One region of the Burkholderia sp. JP2-270 genome, then DNA from elsewhere that is predicted to be linked to it. Evidence: riboswitches for the same ligand, from Rfam matches in the RefSeq annotation. Region 1 holds a riboswitch; each other region holds the start of a gene.
The links. Region 1 has a riboswitch for cobalamin ahead of DM992_RS12895 (HoxN/HupN/NixA family nickel/cobalt transporter). Riboswitches for the same ligand answer to the same signal wherever they lie in the genome.
Positions count from the first base shown of each region.

Region 2: it holds a riboswitch for cobalamin, as region 1 does, so the genes downstream of both, DM992_RS24075 (CbtB-domain containing protein) here and DM992_RS12895 (HoxN/HupN/NixA family nickel/cobalt transporter) in region 1, are expected to answer to the same signal.
Region 3: it holds a riboswitch for cobalamin, as region 1 does, so the genes downstream of both, DM992_RS07835 (TonB-dependent receptor) here and DM992_RS12895 (HoxN/HupN/NixA family nickel/cobalt transporter) in region 1, are expected to answer to the same signal.

Region 1 is NZ_CP029824.1:2,724,869-2,729,592, forward strand. Features, by position in the region: gene cobN (cobaltochelatase subunit CobN) at 1-429, opposite strand, end outside; gene cobW (cobalamin biosynthesis protein CobW) at 436-1,515, opposite strand; gene DM992_RS12895 (HoxN/HupN/NixA family nickel/cobalt transporter) at 1,542-2,600, opposite strand; cobalamin riboswitch at 2,787-3,051, opposite strand; cobalamin riboswitch at 3,177-3,414, shown strand; gene cobA (uroporphyrinogen-III C-methyltransferase) at 3,524-4,333, shown strand; gene DM992_RS12905 (cobalamin biosynthesis protein) at 4,330-4,707, shown strand.
Region 2 is NZ_CP029825.1:1,378,091-1,382,814, forward strand. Features, by position in the region: gene metE (5-methyltetrahydropteroyltriglutamate--homocysteine S-methyltransferase) at 1-474, opposite strand, end outside; gene DM992_RS24065 (LysR family transcriptional regulator) at 602-1,510, shown strand; gene DM992_RS24070 (CbtA family protein) at 1,533-2,261, opposite strand; gene DM992_RS24075 (CbtB-domain containing protein) at 2,275-2,484, opposite strand; cobalamin riboswitch at 2,517-2,659, opposite strand; gene DM992_RS24080 (histidine phosphatase family protein) at 2,708-3,295, shown strand; gene DM992_RS24085 (inorganic phosphate transporter) at 3,476-4,724, shown strand, end outside.
Region 3 is NZ_CP029824.1:1,637,262-1,641,985, forward strand. Features, by position in the region: gene DM992_RS07815 (EVE domain-containing protein) at 174-635, opposite strand; RNA gene ssrS (6S RNA) at 747-928, opposite strand; gene DM992_RS07825 (cell division protein ZapA) at 1,010-1,324, opposite strand; gene DM992_RS07830 (ATPase) at 1,321-1,671, opposite strand; cobalamin riboswitch at 1,826-2,080, shown strand; gene DM992_RS07835 (TonB-dependent receptor) at 2,144-4,060, shown strand; gene DM992_RS07840 (iron ABC transporter permease) at 4,079-4,724, shown strand, end outside.

The DNA.
Region 1 (4,724 bases):
CAGGTAGCGCCACCACAGCCGGCACAGGTCGGGGGCGACCGTGCTCTTCGCGACGAGGTTCGGGTCTTCCTGCAGGTCGCCCGAGAACATCGCGAGCTGCTGAGCACGCTTCGACGCGAGCGACACGGCCTGCTCGATCCCGTACGGCCAGTATGCTTCGCCGCCGAGATGATCGATCACGACCGTCTTCGCATGACGCAGCACGTCGTCGACATAGAAATCGACGGACGCCGGCTGCCGCAGGAACGTGACGTTCGCGAGCCGCACGCTCGGGAAGCCGGCCGGCAATTGCGGCACGACGCTCGCGAGCAGCGACAGCGTCGTGTCGGCCGAACTCAGGATCACGATGTCGGCCGGTTGCTGGTCGATCCGGACGACGCCCTGCGTATCGTCGACGAAGCCGCCCGGCGTGGTGCGCAGCAGATGCATCGTGCGTTACGCCTGTTGCGGTTCGGCCGCGCACGCGGCGTCGAACGCGCGTTGCAGCGCGGCCGCGTCGAGATCCTCGCCGATCAGCACGAAACGGCTCGCGCGCGTTTCGCCGTCCTGCCAGCGGCGGTCGAAATAGCTGTCGAAGCGGCGGCCGACACCCTGGATCACGAGCCGCATCGGCGCGCCGGGCAGCGCGGCGAAGCCCTTCGCGCGGTAGATCGTGTGTGCTTCGACGACGCGCTGCAGCGCGGCGATCGTCGCTTCGCGCGAGCCCGCGTCGCCCGACACGACCACCGAATCGAAATCGTCGTGATGGTGATCGTGATCGCCGTCGTCGGCCGAGCCGTGATGGTCGTGGCGCAGGTGGATCGTTTCTTCCGACGCCGATTCGAGCCCGAGCAGCATCGCGAGGTCGAGCTCGCCGCGCGTCGCGCGCACGATCTTCACCTGCGGCGGGATCTCTTCGCGGATCGCGGTTTCGATCTGCGCGAACTGCGCGTCGCCGACGAGATCGGCCTTGTTCACGATCACGAGATCGGCGGACGACAGCTGGTCGGCGAACAGTTCGTGCAGCGGCGATTCGTGGTCGAGGTTCGGGTCCGCACGGCGCTGCGCGTCGACTGCCTGCGGGTTTTCCGCGAACTGGCCGCTCGCGGCAGCCGGCCCGTCGACGACGGTCACGACCGCATCCACCGTGAAGCTGTTGCGGATCGTCGGCCAGTTGAACGCCTGCACGAGCGGCTTCGGCAGCGCGAGCCCCGACGTCTCGATCAGCACGTGGTCGATGTCAGCGCGGCGCTCGACGAGCGCTTCCATCACCGGATAGAACTCTTCCTGCACGGTGCAGCACAGGCAGCCGTTCGCGAGTTCGTAAAGCTGGCCCGACGCTTCGTCCTGCGCGTCGTCGCAGCCGATGCCGCAGCCCTTGAGGATTTCGCCGTCGATGCCGAGCTCGCCGAATTCGTTGACGATCACCGCGATGCGGCGGCCTTCGGCGTGCTGCAGGATGTGGCGCATCAGCGTCGTCTTGCCGCTGCCGAGAAAGCCCGTGACGATCGTGACGGGCAGCTTGCGTAGAGTCATGGAATATCCAGGGTCGTAAGGGGGAGTCAGGCCGAGATCGTCACGTCGATCTCGTCGTAGCGCTTTAACCGGTAGATCAGGGCCGACACGAGCCAGCATGCGAGGAACAGGCCGATCACGACGTAGCCGAGCATGCCGAAGTGCGACGCCACCATCGACGCGAAGCCCCACACGGGGCCCTGCAGCGACAGCTTGTCCGCGAGCAGCGCGAGCACCTCGATGCCGCCGATCAGCGCGGCGACCAGCACCGACACGAAGGTGATCGTCATGTTGTAGTAGATCTTGCGGATCGGCCGCACGTACGCCCAGCGATACGCGCCCATCATCAGGATGCCGTCGGTCGTGTCGACCAGCGTCATGCCGGCGGTGAACAGCATCGGCAGCGCCATCACGGACCAGAACGACAGGCCGCCCTGCACCTGCGCCGCCGAGATGCCGAACAGCGCGATCTCGGTCGCCGTGTCGAAGCCGAAGCCGAACAGGAACCCGACCGGATACAGGTGCCAGCTGCGCGACACGAGCCGGAACAGCGGACGGAACAGGCGCGCGAGCACGCCGCGCTGGTTCAGCAGCAGGTCGAGATCGGCGTCGACGATCGGCTCGCCGCGCCGTGCGGCGCGAAACGTCCGGTAGACGGAAATCAGGATCAGCAGGTTCGCGATCGCGAGCACCAGCAGGAAGAACGCCGACACGCTCGTGCTGATCACGCCGCCCCACGCTTTCATGCTCTCGAAGCGCGCGAGCGACGCGGCCGTGAGCGCGACCACGACCGACATCACGATCACGACCGTCGAGTGGCCGAGCGAGAAGAACAGGCCCGCGCCGAGCGGGCTGCGGCCCTCCTGCATCAGCTTGCGCGTGACGTTGTCGATGGCCGTGATGTGGTCGGCGTCGACCGCATGGCGCAGCCCGAACACGTATGCGAGCAGCGCGGTGCCGAGCAGCACGGGCTGACCGTGGAAGGCGGCGAACGCCCAGATCCACGCGCCTGCGTTGAACGCGAGCAGCAGCGCATAGATCGCGACGATCTTGCCGCGCAGCCCGGACGGGCTGTCGTTGAACAGGCGAAACAGCGAATCGAGCATGACGCTCCTTTGCGAACGGTCGACATGAAGAATGCCAACACGGCCGTCGCGGCTCGCCCCGCGCGGTCCGGCCCTTCATCGGGCCGGATCATGCGCGCTCGCACGGGCGGTCGGACGACGGGAATCGGGAAACGCTCGGGTGTCGGGCATGCTGCGGCCGTGGACGATGCGCCGCCTCCCCGCGGCGCTGAACCCCAACGTTTAGGCCGGTATCCGGGCTGACGAACACGCCGCTTCGCCTTCCCGGATGCGCAGGGCATCCAGTGGCGGTCGTCCGCATGCGCGCGGCATGCGGCGAAGCGGCGCTGCATCGCGGCGGGCACGATGCGTTCGCTTACCGTTGCGGGGGCAGCACAGGTTGGCTCGACTGCGACGCAGGCAGGCTCCCTGTTTCCCGTTTAACTGCGTGCGCCGGAGGGCGCGCGCGAGCACCAAAACGCGTGCGAGTGTAGGCGTCGGGGGCGGGAGCGTCAAGGCGGCGCGGCTTTCCGAACGGCGTCTTGCATGGCCGCGGCGCCACGCCGGAGGCCGCTTCCGGCATCGTCGCGGCGGGTTCGCGCGGGCGTACCGCTGTGCTATCGTAGCGCCGCGTTCGGTGCTCGCATGCGCATTCCGCGCATGCAGTTAAACGGGAAACAGGAGGCGGACGACCGCCCGGCCTGTGCTGTCCCCGCAACGGTACGCCGCCCGCGCGACGCGCTTCCCCGCGCACGCGCCCATGCCGCCCACGATGCCACTGCCCGTCAGCCGGGCGGGAAGGCCGCGGCCTGGCAAGCGGCCAGCCCGGATACCGGCCGACGCAAGGGGCGAGCCCGATGCTCGCCGAACGCCCGATCCGCGGGGGACGGATGGGGTGCGCATTCCGCCCGCGTTCGCGCGGGCTTCGCCCGATCCGTCATGCATTGCCTGCTCGCCGGCCGCCGATGTGCCGCCCGCCTTCCCCTTTCCACTGTCTCGACACGGTGCGCGCCGTGCCGCGCGCGATGAGCCGCGCCTGGCTCATCGGCGCGGGCCCCGGCGACGCCGACCTGCTGACGCTCAAGGCCGTGAGCGCGATCGGCGCGGCGGACGTGCTGCTCGTCGACGATCTCGTGAACCCCGACGTGCTGCGCCATGCGCGTGCCGACGCGCACATCGAGCATGTCGGCAAGCGCGGCGGTCATGCGTCGACGCCGCAGGAAGCGATCGTTGCCGCGATGCTCGCGCACCTGCGCGCCGGCCGCAGCGTCGCGCGGCTCAAGGGCGGCGATCCGTTCGTGTTCGGCCGCGGCGGCGAGGAACTGGCCGCGCTCGGTGCGGCCGGTTTCCCGGTCGAGGTCGTGAACGGCATCACCTCGGGCATCGCCGCGCCGGCCGCGCTCGGCATTCCGGTCACGCAGCGCGGCGACGCGCAGGGCGTGATCTTCGTCACGGGCCACGGCGCGGGCGCCGACGAGCCCGACTGGCGCGCGCTTGCGGCCACGCGCATGACGATCGTGATCTATATGGGCATCCGCCGGCTCGACGCGATTGCGGCGGCGCTGCGTGACGGCGGCCTGCCCGGCGATACGCCGTGCGCGGCGATCGAGAACGCGACGCGCCCCGAACAGCGGCATGTGCTCGCGACGCTCGACACCGTCGTCGAACGCGTCGGCGCGACCGGCATCGGTTCGCCGGCGATCGTCGTAATCGGCCGCGTCGCGGCGCTTGCCGACGATCCGTCGGTGCGTGCGGCGCTCGGCGGCAGCGCATGATGCGCGTCGCGCTCGGCGTCGGTTTCCGCGCGGGCGTGACGGCCGCGCAACTCGATGCCGCGATCCGCGCGGCGCTGGCGCTCTACCCGGCCGCCGAACCGGCGCTCGTCGCGACGCTCGCCGACAAGGCGCGTGCCCGCGCGCTGCGCACGCTGTGCGCGCGACGCGGCTGGCCGCTCGTCGCGTTCGACGCGGCGCAACTCGCGAGCCGTCCCGAACTGGCCGCGAGCGGCCCGTCGGACGCCGCGCTCGCGCGCTTCGGCGTCGCGGGCGTGGCCGAGCCGTGCGCGCAGCTCGCGGCACCGCACGGCCGGCTGCTGGGCCCCAAATCCATCCGGAACGGCGTGACGGTCGCACTCGCCGGCCCGCTCTGAACCCTTTCTTTCGCTTT
Region 2 (4,724 bases), on a different replicon from region 1:
GCCCTGCGCGTTCGCCTCGGCCAGTTGCTGCAGCAGGCGCGACGGGTCGAGCGAGAAGTTCGTGTCCGCGTGGAATTCCGGCACGATGTAGTGGTAGTTCGTGTCGAACCATTTCGTCATTTCACCGGCCGCGACGCCACCGCAGCACGCCGCATGCTCTTGCGCCGACTGCGCCGAACGGCCGCGCGCAACGCGGAAATAGTTGTCGAGCACGTCGCCGTGGAAGCCCTGCACGCGCTTGGGCAGGTTGCCGAGCGTGAAGCTCATGTCGAGCACCTGGTCGTAGAACGCGAAATCGCCGATCGGCGCGAGATCGAGATCGCGCTGGTCGTGCCAATGGCGCTGGCGCAGCCCGGCGCCAAGCGCCTTCAGCTCGTCGCGCGACGATTCGCCCTTCCAGTAGCGTTCGAGACCGAACTTGAGTTCGCGCTTCGCGCCGATGCGCGGAAAACCGAGGTTGTGTGTCCTGACCATGAAGCTGCCGTCCAGATGAAATAGAAGATCCGGCAGCCATGATAGGGATTTCAAACCATGAAATAAAATGGCATTATTTCATTCATCCATTAAATTTGTTCATGCATCTGTTAGATAAGCGATATCCATGCTGGAACGATTCCATCTCGTCGTCATTCGTGAAGTCGAGCGCCAGGGCTCGCTGACCGCGGCCGCCAATGCGTTGCATCTCACGCAATCGGCGCTCAGCCACACCGTCCGGAAAATCGAGCAGCAGCTCGGCACGCCGATCTGGGATCGGGAAGGACGCGGCCTGCGGCTCACGCAGGGCGGGCACTATCTGCTGAAGCTCGCGAACCGGCTGCTGCCGCAGTTCGAGCTCGCCGAGGAGCGGATGAGGCAGTACGCGAAGGGCGAGCGCGGCACGCTGCGCATCGGGATGGAGTGCCACCCGTGCTACCAGTGGCTGCTGAAGGTCGTGTCGCCGTATCTGTCGCGCTGGCCCGACGTCGACGTGGACGTGAAGCAGCGCTTCCAGTTCGGCGGCATCGGTGCGCTGTTTGGCTATGACATCGACGTGCTCGTCACGCCCGATCCGCTGAACAAGCCGGGCCTGCGCTTCGATCCCGTGTTCGACTACGAGCAGGTGCTGGTGGTCGCCGACTCACACCGGTTCGCGAACGCCGACTACGTGACTCCCGAGCAACTGACCGACGAGATCCTGATCACGTACCCGGTCGAAACCGACCGGCTCGACATCTACAACCAGTTCCTGACGCCGGCCGGCATCGTGCCGAGGCGGCACAAGTCGATCGAGACGACCGACATCATGCTGCAGATGGTCGCGAGCGGGCGCGGCATGGCCGCGCTGCCGAGATGGCTCGCCGACGAATACGCGGACCGGATGCCGGTCGTGCCGGTCAAGCTCGGCAAGCAGGGGATCGCGAAGCAGATCTTCCTCGGCATCCGCGAAGCAGATGCATCGATCGACTATCTGGCCGCGTTCGTCGCGCTTGCGCGCGAATCGACGTGGAACGCGCCGCGCATGCTGCGCTAGGCGTGCCCCGTCGCGATACGTGTCAGGCGGCGCGCATGCCGATGCGTTCGCCGCGCTCTACCCATGCGCCGAACAGCAGGCCGATCGTCGTCCACATGATCGCCTGCATGCCGATGGCCGCGACGCGGAACTTCCACAGCACGGCGGCCGGGAACGCGGCCGGCACTTCGTCGATCGACGGCAGCCCGACCTGCACGGCCGCGATGATCGCGATGAACACGAGCCCCGCGACGATCGACGCATTCCATTGGCCGAGCTTCGCCAGCAGATGGCGGCGCACGCTGACCGAGAACGCCATCGTCGCAATCGAGATCGCGATCATCAGGAAGAACAGGCCCGTGCGATAGCCGATCGTGTCGGGATCGCCGACCGACGGCGGATTGGCCGGGTACTTGATGTTCGGCACGATCACGAGCGCGACGAACGCCGCCAGCGCAAGCCACGCGGCCAGCGGCCGTGCCGGGAGACGGCCGCCTCGCCCGTATGCATACGCAAAGACCAGCGAGAACAGCCCGCCGAATGCCGCGCCGTAGGTCACGACACCCGTCAACAGGCCGAGGCCGGCCTGCGTGTCGCGGCTGACCAGTTCGTGCTCGTGCTCCGGCACGTCGCCTTTGGCGGCCTCGAGCTTTTCTTCAAAGGAAATCGCCTGATCGACTTGCGGTTCGCCGACGATTTTCGCGAAACCGAACGTGAGGAGGCCCGCGGCGATGCCTGAGAGCATCCCGCGCATGAGCAGCTTTCCGACCATCGTGTACTCCGCGTCAGTGGCAGGGAAAGCCGAGCAGATGGCGGCCGTCGTGGACGAATTCATGCACGTACATGCCCGGCACGAGCGACGTCGCGCCTTGTTCCGCGCCGACGAAATAGAGTGCGAGCAGCAGGATCAGGCCGACGAACACGGCCCACGGCAACAGTTCACGGACGGGGATGGGTGCCGGCACGGCAACCGGCTTCAGCACTGCTTCGCTCATGGATGCACCTCAGGGGAATCGCGCCCCGACAAATGTTGGATGGGTACGAAGGCAGGTCTGGCTTCCGGGATCGGGATTCCCCGGTTACAGTGGCGCGACCGCGCCGGGATTGCACCGGCTTCCGCGTTTCGTATCGGGCGAATTGTACGCGCGAACGTCCGCGTATTGAAGTGAAGGTCTGCGGACGACCGCACAACCGCCCCGGCCCCTTTCGAAAACCGACATCAACATGCATGCCTCGCTGCGCCTGATCGCACACGCATCGACCCGGGCAATGCGCACCGGCGCGTTTCCCGACGACGATCCGCTCGACGCTCACGGGCTCGCGAACGCCGCTGCGCTGCGCGACCGGTGGGCAGGCGTCGCCGGCTCGCTCGTGCTGTGCAGCCCCGCACGCTGCGCGCGGCAGACCGCCGATGCGCTCGGGCTGCATGCCGACGTCGATGACGCGCTGCGCGACATCGACTACGGAAACTGGCGCGGCAAGCGGCTGCACGACCTCGCACGCGACCTGCCGGACGAACTGGGTGCATGGATCGCCGATCCATCCGCGTCACCGCATCGCGGAGAGTCGTTCGAAGCCGCCGCTCGCCGCGTCGGCGCATGGTTGAACGCGCTGCCGCCTGGCCGCGACATCGTCGCGGTCACCCACGCGGCGATCGTTCGCGCGGCCGTCGCACACGTACTGCGGATGAATCCCGACGCTGCAACCCGCATCGACGTCGCGCCGCTGTCGTGCATGACCTTCGTTGCATCACCGCACGGCTGGGCATTGATGACGAACGACGATCGGCGCGACACCGATGCGTAAGTCCCTGCCGTGTCGTGTTCACTATCTGGGCCGCGATACGGGCCGACGTGTCGCATCTCGGTCGCGCGCCGACATTCACCTTACGTCGCCGTAAGACATACCGTTCGTCATCCCGATTGTCATCAAACTGACTGCTGGCCGCAGCTAGGATCGGACGCGGTTCCCTCACGAGATGCCGTCATGAATCAACCTGCTTCGTCCGCCGCGAACAATCGCGGCTCCGTCGAGCGCAACCGGCAGGTCGGCTATGCCTTCTTCCTGCTGGTGCTCGCGATCGGCGCCGTCTATATCGCCACGCACCTGATCGACGATCTGTCGCCAGTCCGCGAAGGATCGCTGTTCCCGTACCTGATGCTCGGCGCCGCGCTGCTGATCGCGCTCGGCTTCGAATTCGTCAACGGTTTCCACGACACCGCGAACGCGGTCGCCACCGTGATCTATACGCACTCGCTGACACCGAACGTCGCGGTGATCTGGTCCGGCATGTGGAACTTCCTCGGCGTGATGGTTTCGAGCGGCGCCGTCGCGTTCGGCATCCTGCAGTTGTTGCCTGTCGAACTGATCCTGCAGGTCGGCAGCGGCGCGGGCTTCGCGATGGTGTTCGCGCTGCTGATCGCCGCAATCGTCTGGAACCTCGCGACCTGGTATTTCGGGTTGCCTTCGTCGAGCTCGCATACGCTGATCGGCTCGATCATCGGCGTCGGGCTGATGAACCAGTTGATGCACGGGCCGTCGGGCACGAGCGGCGTCGACTGGGGCCAGGCGCTCGGCGTCGGCAAGTCGCTGCTGCTCTCGCCGATCGTCGGTTTCCTGTGCGCGTCGCTGCTGCTGCTCGTGCTGAAGGCCATCGTGCGGATTCCCGAGCTGTACAAGGAGCCGCCGAAGGACCAGCCGCCGCCGTTCTGGATTCGCTGCCTGCTGATCCTCACCTGCACGGGCGTGTCGTTCGCGCACGGTTCGAACGACGGGCAGAAAGGAATGGGCCTCATCATGCTGATCCTGATCGGCACGGTGCCGACCGCGTATGCGCTGAACAAGGCCGTTACGCCCGCCGAATCGCAGACCTTCGTTGCGGTCGCGAACCAGGCCGCCGCGACGTTCGGGAAATACACGAGCGGCGTCGCGCCGTCCGCGAACCCGCGCGCCGACGTCGAGCACTACGTGCAGCGTCGCGAGCTGACGCCCGCCGTGCTGCCGGCCGTACAGCAGTTGTCGACGTCGCTCGCGACTGCGGTCGGCGCGTCGGGCTCGATGGCAGCCGTGCCGCAGCGCGACGTCGACAACGTGCGCAACACGATGTATCTGGTATCCGAAGCAATTCGCCTGATCGAGAAGTCGGGCCAGCCCGCGTTCGCCGCCGACGACAAGCTCGCGATCGACAACTATCGCAAGCAACTCGATCACGCGACCAAGTTCATTCCGACGTGGG
Region 3 (4,724 bases), 1.1 Mb from region 1:
GATCACGCGTGCACGACGCGGGCGTACCGCGCAACGAAAAAACAGCCGGCCCGATTGACCGACAGCGGTTGCTTAGGCTGCGCGAACGATCCACGAGTTCCGCGGCGGCAGCGCGTGCTGACCAGATTTGACGTTTGGTGCGCGCGCCTGCTGCGCGCGCCTGCTGCGTGCGCCTACTTCATCAGCTTTTCGGTGATGAACCGCCATTCGGCGCGCGTAACGGGCGTGATCGACAGCCGGTTGCCGCGTGCGAGCACGCGCATGTCGGCGAGTTCGTCGTGTTCGCGCAGTGCGGCGAGCGGCACGAGCGGCGACTTTTTCACATAGCGCACGTCGACGAGGAGCCAGCGCGGCGCTTCCTGCGTCGACTTCGGGTCGTAATAGGGGCTGCTCGGATCGAACTGCGTGGGATCGGGGTAGGGCGTCGACGATACTTCGGCGAGGCCAGCGATGCCCGGCTCGGGGCAGCTCGAGTGATAGAACAGCACGCCGTCGCCGATCTTCATCGTGTCGCGCATGAAATTGCGCGCCTGATAATTGCGCACGCCGGTCCACGGCAGCGAGCGCTGCGGTGCGTTGGCGAGATCGTCGATGCTTGCTTCGTCCGGTTCGGACTTCATCAGCCAGTATTGCATGGATCGTGATCGACGCAGCAGGAGGCATGATGGTCTGTTGGCATGCGCGTTCTGCGTGCAAACAGACCCTGAAAAAGAAAACGGCACCGGGACTCGCCCGATGCCGTTGGATAGGCCCCCGCCTTGGCCGCTAGGCCGGCATCCTGAACCTGAGGTTCAGAATTGGTCGCAGTTAGCAGCACTTCGGGTACATCAGACAGAGTGACGCGCGCGCCCGTGCTACAAATTTCCGCAACCGTGCACATGGCATTGGTTCAAGGAATATATGACCTTGGCGAACCAGGCAGGGAAGCTGACTGAACTGTGTTTCGATGCGCCAATTTGACCACCGTTGATCGCCGAGATCAAGGAGAATCGACGCATCGATTGAAACGTTACTGCGTCTCGTGCTGTGCGAGCACCGCGCCGAGCTGTTCGTTCATCTGGTGCATTGTACGACGGATTTCCTCCGCCGGAAATGCTTCACCGTGCCGCACGCTCGTTTGCAGCCGCAGCAATTCCGATGCGAGCGACAGTGCCGCCATCACCGCGATGCGATCGGTGCCGCGTACCGAGCTGTTCGAGCGGATTTTCGACATTTCGGCGTCCACGCGCGCGACCGCCTCGAGCAGCGCCGCTTCGGTCTCGGCCGAACAGGCGAGACGATAGGCCTGACCGAGAATCGAGACTTCGATCTGCTTGGTGCTCATGCATGTTCTCCGTGGCTGGCCGCGTCATCGCCACCCGTACGCGCCTGCGCATCCAGCAGGTCGAGCTGGTTGTCGGCTTGCTCCGCGCTTTTCGAGCGCGGCAGCTTTTCGAGAATCGCGTTCAGTTTCACCTGCGCGTCGTCGATCTTCGCCGACAGCGTGTCGCGCTCGGCTGCGAGCGCATTGCGTTCATCGCGCAGCTGCGCGAGTTCCGCGCGGACCGTGTCCGCTTCCGCGCGCAATTGCGCGACCTGCTCCTCGAGCGCGAGCCGTTCCGAGTGATAGCGCTTGTTCAGCGAAATCAGACGGCCAATATTTTGAGATAGGGTTTCGAGTTCGTTGAGCATTTGCTGCGTCCTCTAAAGACCCAGCATTTTAGCGCGGAATAACGCGCAATCCGACATCTGTAACGTTTCCAGTCGTAACACCCCCGCTTCTTGCCGCGAATAGGCGCGCCACGTGCGTGTCCGGACGCTTCCTTGACGCTCGCGCGAGCGGCTCCTAAACTGGCGCCGCCTCGGTGCTCGCGCGTGGAACGCGCGGTTAAACGGGAAGCAGGGAGCGGGCTCCGCCGGGAGGCCGCCAACCTGCGCTGCCCCCGCAACGGTAAGCGGCCGCGTCCTGTGACGCAGGCCGGCTCGGGCGCGTTCCGCGTGCAGGTGTCGCACGCGGGCGCGGGCCACTGCGCGTCATCGCGCGGGAAGGCGAGCCGGTACGCCGCCAGCCCGGATACCGGCCGAGGCGGGGAGCCCGCATGGGCTTCGTGACGCGCGGCCTGCGGGGAGGCGGGGCGCGCAGTGCTTCACGGGATTTATCTTCATGCTGACCCCAATCGTCCGCACGGCGCTCGGCGCGCTCTGCGGACTGCCGCTTGCCGCCGCCGCGCAGACCGCGGCGAATGCCGATGCCGCGGCGCCCGCCGTACCCGCGACAACGTCGGCCGTGTCCGCGGCCCGGCCTGGCGCTGCGACCATGCTCGAACCGGTCGTCGTCACCGCGCAGCGCGCGCCGCAGGCGCTGGCCGACACGATTCCGCAAACCACCGTATTCGACGCGCAGGATATCGCCGCGCATCCGGGCGCCGACCTGCCGACCCTGCTCGCGTTCGCACCCGGCGCGCAGATCGTGCGCAACGGCGGCCCCGGCGCGAGCACGACGATGTTTCTGCGCGGCGCGGAGTCGACGCAGTCGCTCGTGCTGATCGATGGCGTGCGGGTCGATTCCGCGAGTCTCGGTGCCGCGCAACTGAGCCAGCTGCCGCTCGACCAGATCGAGCGCGTCGAGATCGTGAACGGCAACGTGTCGTCGCTGTACGGCTCGGGCGCGATCGGCGGCGTCGTGCAGGTGTTCACGAAGGACGGCGGCAATCATCCGCCGCGCTTCAACTTCGCGGTCGGCGTCGGCAGCTACGGCACTCAGACGCAGCAGGCCGGCGTATCGGGGCGGCTCGACGGCGACGGAAAGACGACGTTCAGCGTGTCGATCGCACGCGACAAGGACAACGGTTTTTCCGCGCTCGACCCGGCGAAGAAGCCGAACGCGAACCCGAATGCGAACGGCTACCTGAACGAGAGCATCACCGCGGCGCTGCGCCACCGCTTCAACGACCGCTGGGATGCGGGCATCAGCTACTTCCAGTCGAACGGCAACAACAGCTACGACAATGCGTGGGGCGTGCCGACCGACCTGAACAACCTCTATTCGCGCGTGCAGCAGGTGCGTGCGTTCACGAACGGCAAGCTGACCGACTGGTGGACCGCTCGCGTGAGCGTGTCGACCGGCAACGATCGCAGCCAGTCGGCGCTGAACGGCGTCTATACCGATCACTTCAATACCGACAACCGCCAGTACACGTGGCAGAACGACTTCCGGATCGCGCCGGATCATCTGATCCAGGCCGGCTACGAGCGGCTCGACCAGCAATTCATGTCGAATGCGTATTCCGCGCCGCAGCGTCACGTGAATTCCGGCTGGGTCGGCTATTCGGGGCGCTTCGGCCGCCAGCAGTTCCAGGCGAACCTGCGCCGCGACCAGTACTCGGACTTCGGCGGCGCCAATTCCTACTATCTCGGCTACGGCCTCGAACTGACCGATCGCTGGAAGGTGACCGCGAGCTATTCGGACGCGTTCCGCGCGCCGAGCTTCAACGACCTCTATTACCCGATGGCCGGCAATCCGTCGATCCAGCCGGAGCGCAGCCATTCGATCGAGGCCGCGTTGCAGTACGCGTCCGATGCGGTGGGCGTGATGCGGCTCACCGCGTTCCAGACGCGCTATGCGAACCTGATCAACTATCGGCCCGACGGGAGCGGTTTCTACTATATTGCGCAGAACGTCGGCAGCGCGAAGGTGCAGGGGCTCGAAGGGTCGTGGCAGGGGCATGTCGGCGCGACCGACGTACGGGTTGCCGCCACGTTGCAGAACCCGGTCGACGAAACGCAGAATCAGGATCTCGACCGCCGCGCGCGGCGTTTCGCGTCGATGGCCGTGAACCGCGCGTTCGGCGCGTGGCGCGTCGGCGGCGAATGGCTCGTGAGCGGCGCGCGCAACGATCCGGGCGGCGGGCGGCTCGGCGGCTACGGGATCGTCAACCTGTCCGCGCGCTACAACATCACGAAGTCGTGGTATGTCAGCGCGCGTATCGACAACCTGCTCGACAAGGACTACGAGCTTGCATATGCCTACAACACGCCGAAGCGCGGCGCCTATGTCACGCTCGGCTGGCAGCAGCAGTAAGCGGATGCGCCGCGCGTCATGCGCAGCCCCGTGCGCGGCATGAGCGCCGCGCGCGCCGCCGCGATCTGGGCCGCGCTGGCCGCCGTGGTCGCGTTGCTGTTCGTCGTGTCGCTGTCGATCGGCAGCGTGCCGATGTCGCCGTGGCAGGCGCTCGCGTCGCTCGTGCCGCATGGCGGCGACGCGCTGTTCGCCGACATCGTCCGCACGCTGCGCCTGCCGCGCGCGCTCGCGGGCTTCGCGTGCGGTGCGCTGCTCGCGCTTGCCGGCGCGCTGCTGCAGGTGCTGCTGCGCAACCCGCTCGCGGAACCGTATGTGCTCGGCGTGTCCGGTGGCGCGGCCGGGTTCGCGCTGGTCGCGATGATCGCGGGCGGTGCGTGGTGGCTCGTCGATGCGTCGGCGTTCGCCGGCGCGCTCGTATCGGTCGCGCTCGTGCTCGGTCTCGCGCGCCGCGAGCTGTGGCGCGGCGATTCGCGCGACGCGTCGCCGCGGCTGCTGCTCACTGGTGTCGTGATCGCGGCAGGGTGGGGCGCGCTCGTCACGCTGCTGCTGTCGCTCGCGCCCGATGCGCGGCTGCGCGGGATCATCTTCTGGCTGACGGGCGACCTGAACGGCGTGACCGCGCCGTGGTTCGCGTGGGGCGCGCTGTTCTTGGCCGCATGCGTCG